2 regions of the Streptomyces sp. NPDC026515 genome follow, and region 2 is predicted to be linked to the other one. Evidence: riboswitches for the same ligand, from Rfam matches in the RefSeq annotation. Region 2 holds a riboswitch; the other holds the start of a gene.
The links. Region 2 has a riboswitch for glycine ahead of gcvT (glycine cleavage system aminomethyltransferase GcvT). Riboswitches for the same ligand answer to the same signal wherever they lie in the genome.
Positions count from the first base shown of each region.

Region 1: linked by a shared signal. The riboswitch ahead of gcvP (aminomethyl-transferring glycine dehydrogenase) and the one ahead of gcvT (glycine cleavage system aminomethyltransferase GcvT) in region 2 are both predicted to bind glycine.

Region 1 is NZ_JBVHQD010000035.1:49,537-60,715, forward strand. Features, by position in the region: gene gcvP (aminomethyl-transferring glycine dehydrogenase) at 1-2,138, opposite strand, end outside; glycine riboswitch at 2,313-2,407, opposite strand; gene ACZ4O3_RS41715 (PRC-barrel domain-containing protein) at 2,522-2,905, shown strand; gene ACZ4O3_RS41720 (DNA polymerase IV) at 2,966-4,360, opposite strand; gene ACZ4O3_RS41725 (MerR family transcriptional regulator) at 4,468-5,151, opposite strand; gene ACZ4O3_RS41730 (bifunctional nuclease family protein) at 5,427-5,900, opposite strand; gene ftsR (transcriptional regulator FtsR) at 5,992-6,729, opposite strand; gene ACZ4O3_RS41740 (FHA domain-containing protein) at 6,770-7,600, opposite strand; gene ACZ4O3_RS41745 (DUF881 domain-containing protein) at 7,794-8,627, opposite strand; gene ACZ4O3_RS41750 (small basic family protein) at 8,633-8,965, opposite strand; gene ACZ4O3_RS41755 (DUF881 domain-containing protein) at 8,962-9,873, opposite strand; gene ACZ4O3_RS41760 (mannose-1-phosphate guanyltransferase) at 9,981-11,179, opposite strand, start outside.
Region 2 is NZ_JBVHQD010000011.1:257,518-268,696, reverse strand. Features, by position in the region: gene ACZ4O3_RS24655 (L-serine ammonia-lyase) at 1-973, opposite strand, end outside; gene glyA (serine hydroxymethyltransferase) at 1,030-2,292, opposite strand; gene gcvH (glycine cleavage system protein GcvH) at 2,331-2,708, opposite strand; gene gcvT (glycine cleavage system aminomethyltransferase GcvT) at 2,839-3,966, opposite strand; glycine riboswitch at 4,014-4,123, opposite strand; glycine riboswitch at 4,124-4,221, opposite strand; gene ACZ4O3_RS24635 (AAA family ATPase) at 4,384-5,064, shown strand; gene ACZ4O3_RS24630 (enhanced serine sensitivity protein SseB) at 5,168-5,959, shown strand; gene ACZ4O3_RS24625 (enhanced serine sensitivity protein SseB C-terminal domain-containing protein) at 6,124-6,921, shown strand; gene ACZ4O3_RS24620 (ABC transporter permease) at 7,623-8,621, shown strand; gene ACZ4O3_RS24615 (ABC transporter substrate-binding protein) at 8,680-10,434, shown strand; gene ACZ4O3_RS24610 (ABC transporter permease) at 10,507-11,179, shown strand, end outside.

The DNA of each region.
Region 1 (11,179 bases), on a different contig from region 2:
ATGCAGAAGGTCTTGTGCAGGTTGAGGTGCGAGACGTCGCCGCCGAAGTGGCCGGGCTTGGCGACCCCGACCAGGGCGTTGAGGTTGGCACCGTCGACGTACACCTGGCCGCCGGCCTCGTGCACCTGACCGCAGATGTCCGCGACGTGCTCCTCGAACACGCCGTGCGTGGACGGGTACGTGATCATCAGCACGGCGAGCTGGTCACGGTGGAGCTCGATCTTCGCCCGCAGGTCCTCGACGTCGACCTCGCCGTCCTCGGCGGTCTTCACGACGACGACCTTCATGCCGGCCATGACGGCGCTGGCGGCGTTGGTGCCGTGCGCCGAGGAGGGGATCAGGCACACGGTGCGCTGCTCGTCGCCGTTGGCGCGGTGGTAGGCCCGTACGGCGAGCAGTCCGGCCAGCTCGCCCTGCGACCCGGCGTTGGGCTGCAGCGACACCTTGTCGTAGCCGGTGACCTCGGCGAGCCGCTCCTCCAGCTCACGGATGAGCGTCAGATAGCCCTGTGCCTGCTCGGCGGGCGCGAAGGGGTGCAGCTGGCCGAACTCGGGCCAGGTGACCGGCTCCATCTCGGTGGTCGCGTTGAGCTTCATGGTGCAGGAGCCCAGCGGGATCATGCCCCGGTCCAGCGCGTAGTCCCGGTCGGCGAGGCGGCGCAGATAGCGCAGCATCGCGGTCTCGGAGCGGTGCTCGTGGAAGACGGGGTGGCCCAGGTAGCCGTCCTCGCGCAGCAGCGCCTCGGGCAGCGTGTCCGCGGCGGCCTCGTCCAGCGCCTCGACGTCGCCCCCGACCCCGAAAGCCGCCCACACGGCACCCAGCTGGGCCCGCGTGGTGGTCTCGTCGCAGGCCATGGAGACGTGGTCGGCGTCCACCAGCCGCAGGTTCACGCCGCCCAGGCAGGCGGCCGCGACGACCTCGGCGGCCTTGCCGGGCACGCGTGCGGTGAGGGTGTCGAAGTAGGCACTGTACACGATCTCGACCCCGCCGGCCCTGAGGCCCGCGGCGAGGATCGTGGCATAGCGGTGGGTCCGCTGCGCGATGGCCCGCAGCCCCTCGGGCCCGTGGTAGACGGCGTACATGCCGGCCATCACGGCGAGCAGTACCTGTGCGGTGCAGATGTTGCTGGTGGCCTTCTCACGGCGGATGTGCTGTTCACGCGTCTGCAGCGCGAGCCGGTAGGCCCGGTGCCCGTCGGCGTCCACGGAGACGCCCACGAGCCGGCCGGGCAGGCTGCGCGCGAACTTCTCGCGTACCGCCATGTAGCCGGCGTGCGGCCCGCCGAAGCCCATCGGCACACCGAAGCGCTGGGTCGTTCCGACGGCGATGTCGGCGCCCAGCTCGCCCGGCGAGGTCAGCAGGGTCAGCGCGAGCAGGTCGGCGGCGACGGTGACCAGCGCGCCCAGCCCGTGCGCCTGCTCGATGAGCGGCCTGATGTCGCGTACGGCACCGGAGGCGCCGGGGTACTGGACGAGCACGCCGTTGATCTCGCGTGCGGCGAGGTCGGCCGGGATTCCGTCGCTGAGGTCGGCGACGACGATCTCGACCCCGGCCGGTTCGGCCCGGGTCTCGATCACGGCGATGGTCTGCGGCAGGGCGTCCGCGTCGATGACGAAGACACCCTTCTTGTTCTTGCCCATGCGCAGCGACAGGGCCACGGCCTCGGCGGCGGCGGTGCCCTCGTCGAGCAGCGAGGCACCGGAGGTGGGCAGTCCGGTGAGGTCGGCGACCACGGTCTGGAAGTTCAGCAGCGCCTCCAGCCGGCCCTGGGAGATCTCCGGCTGGTACGGCGTGTAGGCCGTGTACCAGGCCGGGTTCTCCATCACGTTGCGCAGGATGACGGGCGGCGTGAAGGTGCCGTAGTAGCCCAGTCCGATCATGGAGTCGAGCACCTGGTTGCGGTCGGCCAGCGACCGCAGCTCGGCCAGCACCTCGGCCTCGGTGCGCGCGCCCGGCAGTTCCAGGGTGTCGGCGTTCTTGATGACGTCCGGCACGGCGGCGGCGGTCAGCTCGTCGAGTGAGCCGTAACCGACCTGGGCGAGCATCTTGGCCCGGGCCTCGTGATCGGGTCCGATATGGCGCTGCTCGAAGGGGATTCCCTGCTCGAGCTCGGAAAGCGGAACGCGCTGGGCGGTCATTGCGGAGGCCTCCTGGTCTGACGCGACCTTCGAGGGGTACCCCGGCACGGGCACCCCGACGGCCTCCCCCTCTGTCATCTCAACCTGAGAGCTTCGCCGGACGCCCAGGGGATCCGGCTTTCACCGTCGGTGAGAGCGGACGCCGTCGACGCCCGCCCTGCTTTCCAGAGTGACCTCGTCCGTGCGGTACGTGAGCCTGAGAGATTCCGGGGAGGATTTGCTCCTTCGGCGCCTCCGGTCTGTCCGGAGGACTCTCCCGCGCGGGGTCAGCAGCCGCTTGCCAGCCTACCAGCGAGGGCAACGCACGGGTCTTCGAGTGGCCGCCTCCTTCAATGTGCTCTTTTGTAGTGCTTACGGATGAGTTGCGACCTAGTGGAGGGCCCGTGCAGACCGACATCGATCCGCGCAACCTGATCGGCCGCAAGGCGTTCGACCGCAACGGCACGAAGATCGGCACGATCGACGAGGTCTACCTCGACGACGCGACCGGGGTGCCGGAGTGGGCGGCCATACGCACCGGCCTGTTCTCGCGGGACGCCTTCGTGCCCCTGGAGCCGAGCGAACTGGTCGAGGGCACCCTCAAGGTCCCCTTCGACCGCGCCCTGATCAAGGACGCCCCGGACTTCGGCGTGGGCCGCCACCTCTCCCCCGAGCAGGAGCTCCAGCTCTACCACCACTACGGCCTGGACACGACGGCCGCCCCGCCCCCCGACGAGCCGGACCACCACTTCGGCAAGCTGGCGGGCACGGAGGACCCGGGCACCTGACCGGGCGGCGGCGGGGCGCCGCTCGCAACGCCCCCGCAAAGGGCGCGGGGAACTGCGCGATCAGCCCCCCACCCGCCCGCACACACCGTCTGCCGCCACCCCGTCACCCGGTCGCCCCGACACCAGCGGCAACGGCTCCGCCGGTTCCAGCTCCGGGTCGTCGACACGAAACGTCCGCACCCGCCCCGGCTCCACCGCCCCCGGCGTCTCGAACCGCACCGTCACCCTCCCCAGCCCGCTCCCCTGCACCCATCCGTGCCCGTACTCGGCATGCCGCACGTCGTGCCCCGCCGGCCACCGCCGCTCGGCGGCCGGCTGCTGCTCGGCGACCGGCTCCGCCGCGTCCTCCTCCGCCGTCGCGGACTCCCCCGCCCCCTCCCCCGCCGCCGCCTGAGCGAACAGATCCTCCTGGGTGTAGTCGGCGAGCCCCGTCACCCCGACGCCCAGCAGCCGCACACCCCCCGTCGTGTCCACCGAGTCCAGCAGCCGCGCGGCCGCCTCCCGCACCACCGCCGGGTCGTCGGTCGGCCCCCGGAGCGTCTCCGACCGGGTGAGCGTCGAGAAGTCGTACCTGCGTACCTTCAGCACGATGGTCCGCCCCGACAGCCCGGCCCCGCGCAGTCTGCGCACGCACCGGTCGGCCAGCCGCCGTACCTCCATCCCCACCCGCATCCGGTCGTGGATGTCCACGTCGTAGGTGTCCTCGACGGACACCGACTTGGCCTCCCGCTCGGCGACCACGGGCCGTTCGTCCTGCGCCAGCGCCATCGCGTGCAACGCGTGCCCGTGGGCCTTGCCGAGCAGCCGAACCAGTTCGTCCTCGCCCGCCTCGGCGATCTCGTCGACCGTGGTGATCCCGGCCCGCCGCAGATGGTCCCCGGTCGCCGGCCCCACGCCCGGCAGGGTCCGCACCGACATCGGCCCGAGCATCGCCCGCTCGGTGCCCGGTGCGATCAGCACCAGCCCGTCCGGTTTGGCCTGCTCGGAGGCGATCTTCGCGAGCATCTTCGAGGCGGCGAGCCCGACCGACCCGGAGACCCCCGTGGCGCTCCGGATGTCCGCGCGCAGCTTCTCCCCCACCAGGCGCGCCGACCCCGCGTCCCAGCCCACCTCACCCGCCTCCAGGTCCACGAACGCCTCGTCCAGGCTCAGCGGCTCCACCAGCGGCGACAGCTCGTGCAGCAGCGCCATCACCTGCTCGCTGATCGACCGGTACAGCCCGAAGCGCGGCACGAGGTAGGCGGCGTTCGGCGCCAGCCTGCGTGCCTGCGCCATCGGCATCGCGGAGTGCACCCCGAACACCCGGGCCTCGTAGGAGGCGGTGGCCACCACGCCACGCGGTCCGAGGCCGCCCACGACCACGGCCTTCCCCCGCAGGCTCGGCTTGGATGCCTGCTCCACCGAGGCGTAGAAGGCATCCATGTCGAGATGCAGGATCGTGGGCGCGTTTCTCACATCTCCGATGCTGCACCACACCACTGACAACACCCCGGCACGGAACCGCGCCGGGGTGTCACAGAGGGCTCAGGAGGCCATGGGGGGAGCCTCAGCGCCTTGGCGCCTCAGACCGCCTTGTTGCGGCGCCGGGCCAGCTCGTCGGCGGGGTTGTGCCCGACGAGGGTCTCACCGGTGTCGACGCGCTCGCCGTGCAGCTGGGAGAGCGCGCTCTCCACGTCCCGCCAGACCACGCCGACCGCGATCCCGAAGACGCCCTGCCCGCCCTGGAGCAGCGCGTGGACCTCGTCGGGCGAGGTGCACTCGTAGACCGTGGCGCCGTCGCTCATGAGGGTCATCCGCTCCAGGTCGCGGAAACCGCGTTCCCTCAGGTGCCGGACGGTGGTGCGGATGTTCTGGAGGGACACTCCGGTGTCCAGGAACCGCTTGACGATCTTCAGGACGACGACGTCACGGAAGCTGTAGAGGCGCTGGGTGCCCGATCCGTAGGCGGGCCGCACGCTGGGCTCGACCAGGCCGGTGCGTGCCCAGTAGTCGAGCTGCCGGTAGGTGATGCCGGCCGCCGCGCAGGCGGTGGGCCCCCGATAGCCGATCTCCTCGGTCGTCATGGACGCCACCCCTTCGCCGCTCGGCACCGCCGCCGGCCGCTGCGCGGCGTGACCGCCACCGCTGCCGTGCTGGGGGTCCCCCCAACTCGGACGGAGTCGAGAGCCCGGGGGCGGGTACGGACCGCTCTCCCCGAGACCGCGTCCCGGGGCACCCCCAGCCATACCGTCGCCGCTGCTTCTCACGCCGACCTCCGTCCTTGACCTGCCTTCTCGACGGTAGGCAGTCACCAGGGGTGCGTCAACGATCGCCACACTCGGCACGCCGAGTGATAATCACCCTAGGAGTGGTTTCCCGTGCCCCACCGCGGGGAAAGGCTAGCCGAATGGTCTGGCGGGAAGGCGTAGGACGCTCTCAGTGGCCGCCGGCAATCGCCCGTGAGTTCCGCCCCTGACGAACCGTGAACCGGCCCGTCGCGGCCTTCGGGTGAGCGGCTGAAGCGCCGGCCGGCTCCCGTCCCTCACTGACTGCTGGTGCCGAAGTCCTCGGGCGAGATCTGGTCGAGGAACTCGCGGAACTTCTCCACCTCGTCCTCCTGCTCGTCAGGGATCGCGATGCCCGCGTCGTCCAGCACCGTGTCGCTCCCGTAGATCGGCGTTCCGGTGCGCAGCGCCAGCGCTATGGCGTCGGACGGACGAGCGCTCACCTCGACACCGCTGGCGAACACCAGCTCCGCGTAGAAGACCCCCTCACGCAGGTCCGTGATGCGCACTTCGGTGAGCTCCTGGCCGACGGCCTCCAGCACGTCCTTGAACAGGTCGTGGGTCAGCGGTCGTGCAGGAGCCATGCCCTGCTGGGCGAACGCGATCGCCGTCGCCTCCCCCGGACCGATCCAGATAGGGAGGTAACGGTCGCCTCCCACTTCGCGCAGGAGCACGATCGGTTGGTTGGAGGGCATTTCCACCCGGACACCTACGACATCGAGCTCGTTCACACAGCAACCCTAGGCCGTGCCCGGGACGTTTGGGTAGTCGGGCCCGGAACGCGCGCCCGATCCGGCCTCCGCCCGGGTCCTGTCACGATGGTCACGGCAGCCGCACCCCGAGGGCGCTCTGCACCAGTGCGGCGTGCAGCTTCACCGTGAGCGCCGCCAGCTCCTTCGTACGGGCCTCGGCGTGGGCCCGGGTCTGCGGGTTGCGGTGCCGCCTGAGCGGGGCCACCACCTGGTCCACCAGGCCCGCCTCACGGTCCGCGGCGGCCTTCATCACCCGCAGATGACGCGGTTCGATCCCGAACCTGCCCAGCTCCGTCACGAGCGCGGCCACGGTGACCGCCTCGGAGTCGTACACGCCGTCCTCCAGGGGAGTGAGCAGCCCGTACGACTCCCACTCCGCCAGGCGGTTCTCGTCGATCTCGGCGGCCGCGAGCAGCTCGTCCCGCCCGATCCGCGCCACCGTGGGCACCTCGGGCACCACCGGCACCGCCTCGCCGTCCCGCTGCCGCCCCAGCACGGGCAGCTGTACGGCCTCACCGCGCTCCATGGCGTCCAGGTACTCGCGGATGACCTTCAGCGGCAGGTAGTGGTCCCGCTGCATCCTCAGGACGTGTCCGAGACGCTCCACGTCCCCGCCACTGAACTTGCGGTACCCGGACGGAGTCCGGCGGGGCTCGATGAGCCCCTCCGACTCCAGAAAACGGATCTTGGAGATGGTCACTTCGGGGAACTCGTCGCGCAGCACGTTCAGCACCGTGCCGATGCTCATCAGCCCGGATTCCGTGGCGGCGGTGCCGTGACCGGTACCGCCGCTCGGCGTGTGCAGCATGGACCTTCTTCCCTGGGGTCCCGGCACGAGGTCCGGAGGGTCAGATGCCCTGCCGGCTCGCGTAGAAGACCAGCCGGTACTTGCCGATCTGGACCTCGTCACCGTTCGACAGAGCGACCTGGTCGATGCGCTCCCGGTTGACGTACGTGCCGTTCAGGCTGCCCACGTCGGCCACCGTGAACGAGCCGTCCGGCTGGCGGCGGAACTCCACATGGCGGCGCGAGACCGTCACGTCGTCCAGGAAGATGTCGCTCTGCGGATGACGGCCGGCCGTGGTCAGGTCGCTGTCCAGCAGGAAGCGGCTGCCCGAGTTCGGGCCGCGGCGCACGACCAGCAACGCGGAGCCCAGCGGCAGCGCGTCGACGGCCGCCTGGGCCTCGGGCGAGAGCGCCGGCGCCTGGGTCTGGCCGGTGACCTCGGCGTCGTAGGCCTCCAGGCCGGAGATCGAGATCGTGGACGTCGTCTCGGACGCCCGCTCGGGAACGGCGCCCGCGCGCAGCGGGGCACCGCAGTTGGAACAGAAGCGGGCGTTCTCCGCGTTGCGGTTACCGCACCTCGTACAAACCAGGGCCGACATGGACGGATCCTCCTGCCGCGGCTGCCCCGCCGGGGCGTTGGACGCGTACGGGCCGGAGGTAAACCCTCCACCCGCACCTGAGGTTGACGGTTGCCCGAAACCTATGCCGCCGGACTGGGACGGGTCAACTGACGGCGCGCCCTGACCTCCCGAAATGTCACCCCCCGGACCAGCCACCTGGTCCCGGAACAGCGGGCGCTGACCGTCCGCGTCGGGCTGTGCGCGATGGCGAGCGGTCGCGTTGTCGCTGCCCTCTCGCGCGCTCTTGCCGAACAACTTCGAAAACAACTTCACGGGCGATTCCCCTTGACCGAAACAGACCCGCCCGTGGGGCAGGACGAACCCTGACTGAATAAACCGGCCGACCCGGACAACCACACAACGTCCGTATCCACCAGACAGTTTCCACCACGCACCGGCTCCCCGGTGCGCCGACCCCCCGCATCCTCATGCCCTCGCCGGATGTCCCGCATGCACCACCGGTTCACTATGGGGTCGACCGAGCGTAGTCAGGCTGCTTCGCCGGTCGCAAGGCATCCACGACGATCTTGGTCGATCGTTCGACGGTCACCGTCGCCTGCTCCTTCTCCAGGGTCTGCACCACGCCTCCGGGGATGTTGAGAGCCGGTTCGAGGTCCTGCGGCTTGCCGATCACCCTGAAAACGTAAGGCTGGGTGATCTTGTTCCCGTCGACGCTCACGCTCTTCCCGGAGTCGCTGAGGTAGGTACCGGAGATCACGCGCACCCCGTTGACCTGGATCGCCTCAGCGCCGGCCGCGCGCAGCTCCTGGATCGCGTCGAGCAGCATGTCCGCCTGCACCGTTCCCTTCGGGTCGTCGACCGTCATCGTGATGCCAGGACCCTGCGCCGCCACGGTGCCCGCCAGAATGCCGAGTTGCCTCTCCTTCTCGGCCGTCTGCTTGCGGGCCTCCGCCGCCTGGTCGGAGCTGCTCTGCAACTCCTGACGCTGCTTTTCGAGTCCTGTCCTCTCGTCCTCAAGACGCTGAGTACGGTCGTCCAGTTCATCGAGGATGCGGACAAGATCCTCCTGGCGGGCCCCGCGCAGCGCGCTGTCACTGTCGCTGTTCGACGCCACCTGCACGGCGAGGCCGAATCCGAGCCCGAACAGCAGCACGGCGACGATCAATTGGGCCCGGCTGACCCGCGGCGGCCACAACCCCTCGACCAGCCGCCGGCGGCCGCTCGGCCCGGTCTCCGGCTCGGGCTCGGCGGCGGGTCCCGGCTCGGGCGCCGTGGCGGGTACCTCGGCCGGCAGTTCCTTGCGCAACCGGTGCTCCGGCTGCTTCTCGTGCTCGCTCATGCCGCTCACGCCCGGAAGACATGCCGTCGGATCGCCGCGGCGTTGGAGAAGATACGGATACCGAGGACCACGACGACGCCCGTGGACAGCTGCGAGCCCACGCCCAACTTGTCACCCAGGAACACGATCAACGCGGCCACCACCACGTTGGACAGGAACGACACCACGAAGACCTTGTCGTCGAAGATCCCGTCCAGCATGGCCCGCAGACCGCCGAAGACGGCGTCGAGCGCCGCGACGACGGCGATCGGCAGATACGGCTCGACGACCGCCGGAACCTCCGGACGGACCAACAGTCCGGCCACGACGCCCACGACGAGGCCAAGTACGGCGATCACGATGTGCCCTTCTCCGTCTTCTCGGTGTACGGCTGGGCCGTACGTACGATCACGCTGGGTGCGGCGGGCAGCCGGACGTCACTCTCCGTGGAGATCGTCGCCCGGATGTCGAAGTTCTCCTCCAGCGCATGCAGATACAGCCCGTCGGGGCTGTCCTGGAACCTGGAGCTGAGCCTCTCCCCGTCCCCCACCGCCAGCACCGTGTACGGCGGAACCAGCGGCCTGTTGTCGACCAGTATCGCGTCTCCCGCGGCCCTGATCGCGGACAGCGCGGTCAGCCGCTGTCCGTTGATGGAGATCGCCTCGGCTCCCGAGGCCCACAACCCGTTGACCACGCGCTGCATGTCGTGGTCCCGCACCCGTCCGGTGTCCGAGAAGCCTGAGGTCTCCCGCGGGTTGCCGGCGTCACCGCCCGCGGACGCCGCCTTGGCGTCGTTCACGCTCAGCTTCACGCCGGGGCCGTGCACCGCCGTGGCACCCGACAGGACGCCCATCAGGTCCGCCTGCCCGCTGCCGCCGCTCTCCTTCAGCGCCGCCCGCTGACGGGCGCTGACGTCGTCACGCAGCTCGTCGACCCTGCTCTCGAGCTTGTCCGCGGCCGCCGTCTCGCGGTCGATGCGGTCGATGAGCTCCTGCCGCTCCTTGGCCACGACCGGTGCGGTCACCCGCGCCTGCGCCGCGCCCACGGTCACCACCAGGGCCGCGAGCACCAGACCGGCGGCCAGGCCCAGCCTGGCCCGCAGGGTCTTCGGCATGCCGCCGCCCTGCCCCTGCGCCCTTTTGCGGGCCGCCGCCTCGGCGTACCCGTCGTCGAGGCTGTGGTCCATGACGTTGGTGATCAACGACATGGAGGCGTCCGGACGCTGCGGCCGGGTGGCGCTGCTCCGAACGGGGGGTTGCTGCGGCATGCCGCACATCGTCGCACGTTGCGACCGGTACCTCCGAATGGCCCCACCGGCGTGCCGGACAGGCCCCCCTCGGGGACACTTGTCCGGCACGCGCGCGTGCGGTGCGTCTACCGTCCGGCGCTGTCCACGATCGCGGACCATTCGTCCAACAGGGCCTGTGCGGAGGCGTCGTCGGGTCCCTCGGCCCACAGATGGGTGACCGCCTCGGCCGGGTCGGGCAGCACCATCACCCAGCGACCGTCGGTCTCCACGACCCGTACTCCATCGGTCGTGTCCACGAAACGATCACCGGCCGCCTCGACGACACGCCGCATGACCAGGCCCTTGACAGCCCACGGGGTCGCCAGGTCACGCTTGAGGACATGCGCCCGCGGGATCCGGGCGTCGATCTGGCTGAGCGTGAGCTGGGTGCGTGCCACCAGACCGATCAGGCGCACGAACGCCGCCGTGCCGTCGTAGACACTGCTGAACTCGGGGACGATGAATCCGCCCTTGCCGTCACCGCCGAAGATGCTGCCTTCCTCACGCCCCACGCGCGTGAGGTCGTCGGGCGAGGTGGTCGTCCACTCGACCTGGGTGCCGTGGTACGCGGCCACCTGCTCGGCGATCCGGGTCGTGGTGACCGGAAGCGCCACACGGCCGCTACGCCGCTCGGCGGCGACCAGGTCGAGCATCACCAGCAGCGCCCGGTCGTCCTCGATGATGCGGCCCTTCTCGTCCACCAGGGACAGCCGCTCACCCACCGGGTCGAAACGCACGCCGAACGCGGCTCCGGAGGATGCCACGATCTCGCCGAGGCGTACCAGCCCCGACCGCCGCTGATCCGCCGTCTCCGTCGGCCTGGCCTCGTTGAGACCGGGGTTGACGGTCAGCGAGTCCACGCCGAGCTTCCCGAGCAGACTGGGCAGCACGAGCCCGGCACTGCCGTTGGAGGCGTCCACCACGACCTTCAGGCCGGCCTCGGCGATCCCCGTCGTGTCGACGTTGCGCAGCAGCGAACCCGTGTACGAGTCGAAGACGCTGGCCGGGAAGTACAGGTCGCCGATCTCACCGGGGAACGCGCGCCGGTACTCCTGCCGCGCGAAGATCCGGTCCAGCTTGCGCTGGCTGGCCTGCGAGAGGTCCGCGCCCTGCCCGTCGAAGAACATGATGTCGACGGAGTCGGGCACCCCGGGCGAGGTCCGGATCATGATGCCGCCCGCGCTGCCCCGCGCGGTCTGCTGCCGTGCCACCGGCAGAGGCACGTTCTCCAGGTCGCGTACGTCGATGGCGCTGGCCTGGAGGGCGGAGATGACCGCCCGCTTGA
Region 2 (11,179 bases):
TGCCGATCGCGCCGGCCGCGAGGAGGAAGCGGACCACTCCGTCCTCGTCGGCGCCCGGGACGAAGTCGATGTAGTAGTGCAGGACCGCCGGGATGATGCCCGCCGCGCCGTTGGTGGGAGCGGTGACCACCCGGCCGCCCGCCGCGTTCTCCTCGTTCACGGCCATCGCGTAGAGCGTGATCCACTCCATCGCGTGGGCCAACGGGTCGCCCTCGGCGCGCAGTTGCCGCGCGGTGATGGCGGCACGGCGACGGACCCGCAGACCGCCCGGCAGGATCCCCTCCCGCGACATCCCGCGCCCCACGCACGCCTGCATCACCCGCCAGATGTCCAGCAGCCCCTCGCGGATCTCCTCCTCGGTGCGCCAGGCCCGCTCGTTCTCCAGCATCAGGGCGGAGATCGACAGACCCGTCTCCTTGGTCAGGCGCAGCAGCTCGTCGCCCGTGCGGAAGGGGTACTTCAGGACCGTGTCGTCCAGCTTGATGCGGTCCGCGCCGACCGCCTCCTCGTCGACGACGAACCCGCCGCCGACCGAGTAGTACGTCTTGGAGAGGAGTTCCGTCCCAAAGGCGTCGTACGCCCACAGGGTCATGCCGTTCGCGTGGTAGGGCAGCGTCTTGCGGCGGTGCAGTTTCAGGTCGGCGTCGAAGGAGAACGCGATCTCGTGCTCGCCCAGCAGCGACAGGCGCTTCGTGGCCTTGATCGTCTCGATCCGGTCGTCCGCGCCCTCCACGTCGACCGTGCGCGGCGAGGCGCCCTCCAGGCCGAGCAGCACCGCCTTCGGGGTGCCGTGGCCGTGGCCGGTCGCGCCGAGCGACCCGTACAGCTCGGAGCGTATCGAGGTGACGGAGTCCAGCAGCCCCTCGTTGCGCAGGCGGCGGGCGAACATGCGGGCCGCGCGCATGGGACCGACGGTGTGAGAGCTCGACGGGCCGATACCGATCGAGAACAGGTCGAAGACCGAGATGGCCACGGGAACTCCTTGGAAAAGGGCGGGGGCACACACCATCGGGTGCCCCCACCAGGGAACTACTTGTTCAGACCGGGGTAAAGCGGGTGCTTCGCGGTCAGGGCCTCGACCCGGGCCCTCAGGGCCGCCGCGTCGTAGGACGGCTTCAGCGTCTCGGCGATCACGTCCGCGACCTCGGTGAAGTCCTCGGCCGTGAAGCCGCGGGTGGCCAGCGCCGGGGTGCCGATCCGCAGCCCCGAGGTGACCATCGGCGGGCGCGGGTCGTTCGGGACGGCGTTGCGGTTGACCGTGATGCCGACCTCGTGGAGACGGTCCTCGGCCTGCTGCCCGTCCAGCTCCGACTCGCGCAGGTCGACGAGGATCAGGTGCACGTCCGTGCCGCCGGACAGCACGCTCACGCCGGCCTCGCGGGCGTCGGGCGCGGTGAGCCGCTCGGCGAGGATGCGCGCACCCTCCACCGTACGACGCTGGCGCTCCTTGAAGTCCTCCGAGGCGGCGACCTTGAAGGAGACGGCCTTCGCCGCGATCACGTGCTCCAGGGGACCGCCCTGGAAGCCGGGGAAGACGGACGAGTTCAGCTTCTTCGCGAAGGCCTGACGGGCCAGGATGATGCCGCCGCGGGGACCGCCCAGCGTCTTGTGGGTGGTGGAGGTGACCACGTCGGCGTAGGGCACCGGGTTCTCGTGCAGACCGGCGGCGACCAGGCCGGCGAAGTGGGCCATGTCGACCCACAGGTACGCCTCGACCTCGTCGGCGATCCGCCGGAACTCGGCGAAGTCCAGCTGGCGCGGGTACGCCGACCAGCCGGCGATGATCACCTTCGGCCGGTGCTCCTTGGCGAGCCGCTCCACCTCGGACATGTCCACGAGACCGGCGTCGTCCACGTGGTAGGCCACCACGCCGAACTGCTTGCCGGAGAAGTTCAGGCGCATGCCGTGGGTCAGGTGGCCGCCGTGGGCGAGGTCCAGACCCAGGATGGTGTCGCCGGGCTGCGCCAGCGCGAACAGGGCCGCCTGGTTGGCGGAGGCACCGGAGTGCGGCTGCACGTTGGCGTACTCGGCGCCGAACAGCTCCTTCACCCGGTCGATGGCGATCTGCTCGGTGACGTCGACGTGCTCGCAGCCGCCGTAGTAGCGGCGGCCCGGGTAGCCCTCGGCGTACTTGTTGGTCAGTACCGAGCCCTGCGCCTCCATGACCGCGACCGGAGCGAAGTTCTCCGAGGCGATCATCTCCAGGGTGGACTGCTGGCGCACCAGCTCGGCGTCGACCGCGGCCGCGACCTCCGGGTCGAGCTCGTGCAGGGGCGTGTTCAGAACGGACATCTTTTTCTACGACTCCTCAGCCGGTGTCTGTGCGGTCCTCAGCCGGCGGTGAAGGCGGTGTACTCGTCGGCGGAGAGCAGATCGGCCGGCTCGTCCGCGATGCGCACCTTGAACAGCCAGCCGCCCTCGAAGGGGGCCGAGTTCACCAGGGACGGATCGTCCACGACGTCCTCGTTGATCTCGGTGATCTCACCGGTGACCGGCGAGTAGAGGTCGGAGACCGACTTGGTCGACTCCAGCTCGCCGCAGGACTCGCCCGCGGTCACGGTGTCGCCGACGGCCGGGAGCTGGACGAAGACGACGTCACCGAGCGCGTTGGCCGCGTGCTCCGTGATGCCGACCGTCGCCACGCTGTCCGCGGCGGCCGACAGCCACTCGTGCTCCTTGCTGTAACGCAGCTGCTGGGGGTTGCTCATGGCCTGAATTCTCCTGTACGCGGGGGAGTGCTGGTGAAAGAGGACTGCTGGAAAGACACGTGAGCAGCGGAAATGTGCGCAGGGTCACGCGCCGCCGCGCCCAGTGTCTCCTCTGGGTCTGCCTCGGGGTCTACTTCTGGCGCTTGTAGAAGGGCAGGGCCACGACCTCGTACGGTTCGTGGCTGCCCCGGATGTCCACACCGACACCCGTGGTGCCCGGCGCCGAGTGCGCCGCGTCGACGTACGCCATGGCGATCGGCCTGCCCAGGGTGGGGGAGGGGGCGCCGGAGGTGACCTCGCCGATCACCTCGCCGCCCGCGACCACCGAGAACCCGGCGCGCGGCACCCGACGGCCCTCGGCGACCAGGCCGACCAGCACCCGCGGCGGCTCGGCCGCGGCCCGGTCGGCGGCCTCCTGGAGCGCCTCGCGCCCCACGAAGTCGCCGTCCTTCTCGAACTTCACCACCCGGCCGAGCCCGGCGTCGAAGGGGGTCAGCGAGGTGGTCAGCTCATGCCCGTAGAGCGGCATGCCCGCCTCCAGGCGCAGGGTGTCCCGGCAGGACAGCCCGCAGGGCACCAGGCCGACGCCCTCACCCGCGTCGGTGAGCGCCTGCCACACCTGCACCGCGTGCTCCGGCTTCACGAACAGCTCGAAGCCGTCCTCGCCGGTGTAGCCGGTGCGGGCGATCAGCGCCGGGACCCCGGCGACCGTGCCGGGCAGCCCGGCGTAGTACTTCAGGCCGTCCAGGTCGGCGTCGGTCAGCGACTTCAGGATCCCGGGCGACTCCGGTCCCTGGACGGCGATCAGGGCGTACGCGTCCCGGTCGTCGCGCACCTCGGCGTCGAACCCGTCGGCACGCTCGGTCAGCGCGTCGAGGACCACCTGGGCGTTGGAGGCGTTGGCCACGACCAGGTACTCGGTCTCGGCCAGCCGGTAGACGATCAGGTCGTCGAGGATGCCGCCGTCGGCCCGGCAGATCATGGTGTAGCGGGCGCGCCCGACGCCGACGGAGGCGATGTTGCCGACCAGGGCGTGGTTCAGCAGGGCGGCCGCCTGGGGGCCGGTCACGGCGATCTCGCCCATGTGGGAGAGGTCGAAGAGCCCGGCCCTGGTCCGCACGGCGACATGCTCGTCGCGTTCGGATCCGTAGCGCAGGGGCATGTCCCAGCCGGCGAAGTCGGTCATGGTGGCGCCGAGCGAGCGATGCAGGGCATCGAGCGCGGTACGGCGGAGTCCAGCGGAATCGGAACTGCTCATCGGTCGGTCGTCTCCCAAAGATCCCAGGGCATGACAGGCGAGGTCTGTCCTCCCCATCTGTCATCGGAACCTGAGAGGTTCGCCTCGACCACCACAGTGGTCACGACTTGCACCTTGGGTGGGACCGCCGAGACGGCGGCCCGCTTTTCAGATGTGCCTCGCCCGCGCGGTAACGGGGCCTGAGAGATTCAAGGGAGGGACTTGCTCCTTCGGCGCCCCGGCGAAGACTGCCGGGGACTCTCCCGCGCGGATTCAAACGGCCGGTATGCAGTTGGCGGGCACATCATTGCATGCCGGGCGGAGCTTTGTGACAGGCCTGTGGCCGGAAGCGGACCGAACCGCGAGACACCGGGGATTACCTTCTCTTTACAGTATGTGGGGAGAACCTTTCCTGAACCCCCAGGGAGGACGGTCACGGTGACAAGGACCACGGCATACGCGACGACGGGCATGGCCCTGTCCGGGCAGCCGGCGGCCCCCGCGCTCGAGCGGTGCGCGGAGCCGGCACCGGTCGTCCGTGATCTGCGCGACCGTGCGGGCGGCAGCCCGCCCGGTCTGCTCTTCGGCCCTCGTGACCTGGTCGTGGTCACCGGACTGCCCGGCAGCGGCAAGTCCACCCTGATGCACCGCACCGTCCAGGGCATCCGGATCGACTCCCAGGACACCCGGGACCGCTGGGACGCCCGGCTGGCCCGCTTCCTGCCGTACGCCCTCTACCGCCCGCTGGTCCGCCTCGCCCACTACGCCGGACTGCGCCGCGCGCTGCGCACCGGCGAGGGCGTCGTGGTGCACGACTGCGGGACCCAGGCCTGGGTGCGCGACTGGCTGGCCCGCGCGGCCCGCCGCCGCGGCGGCACCCTGCACCTGCTGCTCCTGGACGTCACGCCCGGCACGGCGCTGGACGGCCAGCGCGAGCGCGGCCGGGGCGTCTCCCGGTACGCCTTCCTGCGCCACCGCCACGCCGCGTCCCGCCTGGTGCGCGCGGTGGAGAAGGGCGGGCTGCCCCAGGGGGTCGGCTCGGCGGTCCTGCTCGACCGGGACGCGGCGGACGTACTGTGCCGGATCGCCTTCCGGAGGGCGGAGCAGCCCACCGGGTGAGGCCCCCCGGTCGGCGGATCGGCTCACGGGGTGAGGCATTGTCACAGCCACCCGCTAGCCTTTTCAGACTCAGCAGCAGCGGTTTCCAGCAGGCGGTAGGCAGATGGACTTCCCGGCGGACATTCCCGCGGACTTCCCGGCACAGGCGCACCCCCACCCGCACGGCGGTTGGCCCGGCAACGAACTGGAGGAGGTCCTGTCGGCCTCCCTCGGCGTCCCCTCGGCCGCGGGCCGGCTCATCGAGGTACTCGGCCGCAGCTTCCTGTGGATCCCGCTGCCGGAGGGCGGCGGTCCGCACAGCGGCCCGCTGGACCTGCCCACCACCGAGATCGAAGGCCGGGTGTACGTCCCGGTCTTCAGCTCCGAGGAGCAGTTCCGCCAGGTGGTCGGCGCCCACCTGTCGTACACGATCGCCCCGGCCGTCGAGTTCGCCCGCGGTCTGCCCCCGCAGGTCGGCATCGCCGTGAACCCGGGGGGCGTGGTGGGAGTCCCGCTGCCGCCGGAGGCGGTCGCCGAGCTGTGCCGCTGCGGCCGCAGCGAACTGGACGGCCCCGCCTCGGGCGGCCGGGTCCGGCTCTTCGAACCGGACTGGCAGGACGACCCGATGGACTTCCTGGCCGCGGCCTCCGCCGAGTTCGCGGGGACCGGCGTGGTCGCCACGGCCCGCCGCTGCCTGGCCGCGGTCGAGACGGCCGACCCCGTGATGTTCGTGGGCGTCGAACTCTCGCAGTGGGAGGGGGACATCAGGGCGGTGCCGCTGGAGGCGCTGGGCAAGGCGCTGGGCCGGGTCCCGGTGCAGTGGCCGGTGAACCTGGTCCTGCTCGACGTGGCCGACGACCCGGTGGGCCACTGGATGCGGGAGAACGTCCGGCCCTTCTACCAGTACGGCCACTGAAGGCGCCCCGCCAGGGGCGCGGGGCCGTGCCGATGTGCGGTGCGACCCCGCGGGCCCGCCCGGCCACGACGCAACCCCCACTCGTGCACGGACCATCGGCCCCCTCCCCCCGGGCGCTTAAGCTGTCCCCGAATGCGGGGCGACAAATGAAGGGGCGGTAACACGTGAGCGCCAGCGGCACCGCGGCGGCCGGACAGGTCGAGCACATGCTGCGCCAGGTAACCCCCGGGCGCTACGACGCCTACGAGGCACTCCTCCGCGCCCTCGCCACGCCGTCCTCGGGTCAGATCTGGATGCTCCTGTGGCACGGTCAGGGCGGCTCCCCCGACGCCCAGTACGGGAACATGGACGTCGAGGGCCACGGCTACGCCCCCTGCGTGACCTCGGCCCAGGAACTGTCGGCGAGCGGCTGGAACCGTTCGTACGAGGTGGTCGACGGCCTCGACGTGGCCCGCACCCTCTATCCCGACCACTTCGGGCTGTGGCTCAACCCGCACGCCCCGGGCGGCGGGGTCGGCATCCCCTGGCTGGACCTGCGCCGGATCGCGACCGGCCTGGAGCGCCAGCCCGCGGGGCCGCTGCGTCTGGCCGAACCGACCATCGAGATCCCGCAGTTCTACGCGCTGCTGTCGCAGAACGCCCACCGCACGCCCGCGGTCCGCTCGCTGCGGCGCGCCTGGGTGCAGCCGGCGCTCGGCGCGCCGTATCTCGCGATCGGACTCGACGTGTACGACACGTCGCCGCCGGCCGTGGACTCGGTGCGGGCGATGATGCAGCAGTCCGTCGGGGCGGTGCCGGAGGGGCTGCCGGTGTCCACGGTCGCCATGACCGACGAGTACGACCCCGTGGTGATGTGGATGCGGGCCGCCGCGCGTCCGTTCTACGACCGCGAGGCCCACGCGGCCCCGCCACCCGCACCGGCCGCGGGATACGGGTATCCACCGGCCCAGAGCGGCTACTGAGCGACGAGAAGGCGGCGCGCCCGTTCCCTCCACGGAACGGGCGCGCCGCTTCGTCGCGGCCTGGTTCCGCCGAACGGAATTCGCCATGGGGAAGCGCTCTCATCGGCCTCCCTGTGTCCGGGTAAGCGGTTGCTCTCGGGGCGGTCAGGTGAATTATCAGAGGAACATCTGATCCGCAAGGTCCCGATTGTTCACTTTGTGGAGGGAGAGAGAAGGAACTGTGTTGACGTAGTCATGACAATAAGCGGAGCGTGACGTCAGTCACGTCGAGTGGGGTCCGCCCTGCGCCCAAACCTCCGCTTCTCCGTGCGGCGGTGCGACGGTGGGTGACGGGCAGTCAACTGCGCGAGTGCGGTCTCCGCGCGTAGACCGGCGCGACTGGGGCGGAGTTGGCGCCTTTGGTGGGATTGATTCCGTCCGGCCTGGATGGCCTGCGGTCCGGATAGCGGAAACCCCGGTCGTCATCACGGTTGCGCATACTTTCTCCATCAGGCCTGGCGTGTGATCACCAGTGCATTGAAGACTCGCCTCTCAGACGCGAGGTCGGCGATCCTGCGAGCCGGTACGGACCCGTACCGGTCGAAGGGTCTCGTGGACAGTCGGGCCGCAACCATCGGCGGCCACCGCGCAGTCAAGCGAACCAAGCCGCCCACCGCGGCGGACAAAAGCCGGTCACCACCGGTGAGAGGGGTCAGGTCACTGTGACCGCACCGATCGAGACCACTGGGTCGGCAGCCGAGGCACAGCCGGAAGCTGTGCTGGAGGGTGCCGGAAAAGGGCAGATCGAGGGCCGTTCCCTCGGGCAGATCGCCTGGACCCGGTTCAAGAAGGACAGGGTCGCCGTGGCCGGCGGCATCGTTGTCGTCCTGCTGATCCTCGTCGCGATCCTCGCCCGCCCCATCCAGGCCCTGCTCGGCCTCGACCCCAACGCCTTCCACCAGGACCTGATCGACGCCAACACCTCGCTGCCGAACGGCGGTTGGGGTGGCATGAGCCTTGACCACCCGCTCGGTGTGGACCCGAAGTTCGGCCGGGACATCGCCACCCGCATCCTGGAGGGCTCCTGGGTGTCCCTGGTGGTCGCCTTCGGCTCGACCATCCTGTCGAACGTGATCGGCGCGATCATGGGTGTGGTCGCGGGCTACTACGGCGGCCGGGTCGACTCGGTCATCAGCCGGCTGATGGACACCTTCCTCGCCTTCCCCCTCCTGCTGTTCGCCATCGCCATCTCCGCCACCCTCCAGGGCGGCGCGTTCGGCCTGAACGGACTGCCGCTGCACCTGAGCGTGCTGATCTTCGTCATCGGTTTCTTCAACTGGCCCTACCTGGGCCGGATCGTGCGCGGCCAGACCCTCGCCCTGCGGGAGCGCGAGTTCGTCGACGCCTCCCGCGGCATGGGAGCCAAGGGCCCGTACATCCTGTTCCGCGAGCTGATGCCCAACCTGGTCGGTCCGATCATCGTCTACTCGACGCTGCTGATCCCGACCAACATCCTCTTCGAGGCGTCCCTGAGCTTCCTCGGCGTCGGCATCCAGCCCCCGCAGGCGTCCTGGGGCGGCATGCTCCGCGAAGCCGTGACGTACTACCAGGTCGATCCGCAGTACATGATCGTGCCCGGCCTTGCCATCTTCATCACCGTCCTGGCGTTCAACCTGCTCGGTGATGGTCTCCGCGACGCTCTCGACCCGCGCAGTCGCTGACGCCTGCCGTCACCGAGAGCCCGACAAGTTTCCGACAATGGAGGGGAACCCACCCATCATGCGAAGGTCAGCGCTGGCCGCGATCGCGGCCATCGGCTCCGCCACCCTGCTGGTTGCAGGGTGCAGCAAGGCCGATGACAACAAGGACGGCAACGGCGGCGGCAGCTCCGCCGCGGCCAACGCGGCTACCAAGGGTGTCGTCAACGCGTCCGACAAGAAGGGCGGCACGGTCACCTACGAGCTGTCCGACGTCCCGGACTCGTTCGACCCCGGTAACACGTACTACGCCTACATGTACAACTTCAGCCGGCTGTACGCCCGCCCGCTGATGACGTTCCAGCCCGGCCCCGGTTCCAAGGGCAACACCCTGGTCCCGGACCTCGCCGCGAGCAAGGGCGTCCCGAGCGACGGCGGCAAGACCTGGACGTACAAGCTGCGTTCGGGCCTGAAGTACCAGGACGGCACGGCGATCACGTCCAAGGACGTCAAGTACGCCGTCGAGCGCTCCAACTTCGCGCGTGACGTGCTCTCCCTCGGCCCGAACTACTTCCAGCAGTTCCTGGTCGGCGGCGACAAGTACAAGGGCCCCTACAAGGACAAGAGCGCCAAGGGCCTCGCGTCCATCGAGACCCCGGACGACACCACGGTCGTCTTCCACCTGAAGCAGGCCTTCCAGGAGTTCGACTACCTGGTCTCGGCCCCGCAGACGGCCCCGGTCCCGCAGGCCAAGGACAACGGCGTCGACTACGTCAAGAACATCGTGTCCTCGGGCTCGTACCAGTTCCAGAGCTACGAGGACGGCAAGCAGGCCGTGCTCGTCCGCAACAAGAACTGGGACGCGAAGACCGACCCGCTGCGCAAGCAGCTGCCGGACAAGATCGTCGTCAACCTGAAGGTCAACGCCGAGACGATCGACAAGGACGTCCAGGCCGGCGACGCGATCGACCTCGGCGGTACGGGTGTCCAGGCCGCCACGCAGGCCCAGGTGCTCACCGACTCCGCCAAGAAGGCCAACACGGACAACACCTACGGTGGCCGTCTGGTCTACATGGCGATCAACACCAAGCTGAAGCCGTTCGACAACGTCGCCTGCCGCAAGGCCGTCGAGTACGCGGTCGACAAGGTCTCGGTGCAGACCGCCGAGGGCGGCCCGATCCGCGGTGACGTGGCCTCCACGGTGCTGCCTCCGGACATCCCGGGCTACACCCAGTCGGACGTCTACGCCAGCGCCGGCAACAAGGGTGACGTGACCAAGGCCAAGGAGCAGCTGAAGGCCTGCGGCAAGACGTCGATCAACACCAACATCACGGCCCGTTCGGACCGCCCGCAGGAGATCGACGCCGCCACGGCGATCATCAACTCGCTGAAGAAGGTCGGCATCAACGCGACCCTCAAGCAGTACCCGTCGGGCAAGTACTTCACCGACTACGCGGGTGTGCCGAACTTCGCCAACAAGCAGAACGTCGGCCTGATGATGATGCAGTGGGGTGCCGACTGGCCGTCCGGCTACGGCTTCCTGCAGCAGATCCTGAACGGCCAGGCGATCAGCCAGTCCGGTAACACCAACCTGTCGCAGTACAACAACAAGTCGGTCAACGACCTGCTGGCGAAGGCGATCGGCACCCAGGACGACGCCGCGCGCAACACCATCTACACGCAGATCGACAAGCAGACCATGGACGACGCGGCCCTCGTGCCGCTGACCTACTTCAAGGTCCTGCTGGCCCGCCCGACCACCTTCACCAACCTGGTCTCCACGGCGGCCTTCAGCGGCCAGTACGACTACCTCAACATCGGCGTAGCGTCGAAGTAGCAGCCCCGGAAGGCAGGTGAAGGCATTGGTGCCCGCGGGCCGAGAGGCCCGCGGGCACCAGCGCCGATCCCCGTGATCTCGTACATCCTCCGTCGGACGCTCGCAGCGGTGATCCTGCTGCTGGTCGTCTCCGCGGTCACCTTCGCCATCTTCTTCGTGCTGCCGCGGCTGGCCGGGCAGACCGCTGATCAGCTGGCGCAGCAGTACATCGGCAAGAGCCCGTCGAAGGCGGACATCGCCGCGGTCAAGCACAACCTCGGTCTGGACCAGCCCGTCTACGTCCAGTACTGGCACTTCATCAAGGGGATCGTCTCCGGCGCCACCTATGACCTGGGCCCGAGCACGGTGCACTGCAATGCGCCGTGCTTCGGCTACTCCTTCAAGACCCACCAGGCCGTCTGGCCGCAGCTCACCTCCCGGATGCCGGTGACCCTGTCGCTGGCCCTCGGCGCCGCTGTCCTGTGGCTGGTCTCGGGTGTGGCGATCGGCGTGGTCTCCGCGCTGAAGCCGCGCTCCTTCTTCGACCGCACCTTCATGGGTGTGGCCCTCGCCGGCGTCTCGCTGCCCATGTTCTTCACGGGCAACCTGGCGATCCTGCTCTTCACCTACCAATGGCCGATCTTCGGCCGCACATACGTCCCGCTCACCGACAACCCGGCGCAGTGGGCCAACACCCTCATCCCCGCCTGGTGCTCGCTGGCTCTCCTGTACTCGGCCATCTACGCGCGGCTCACCCGCTCGGGCA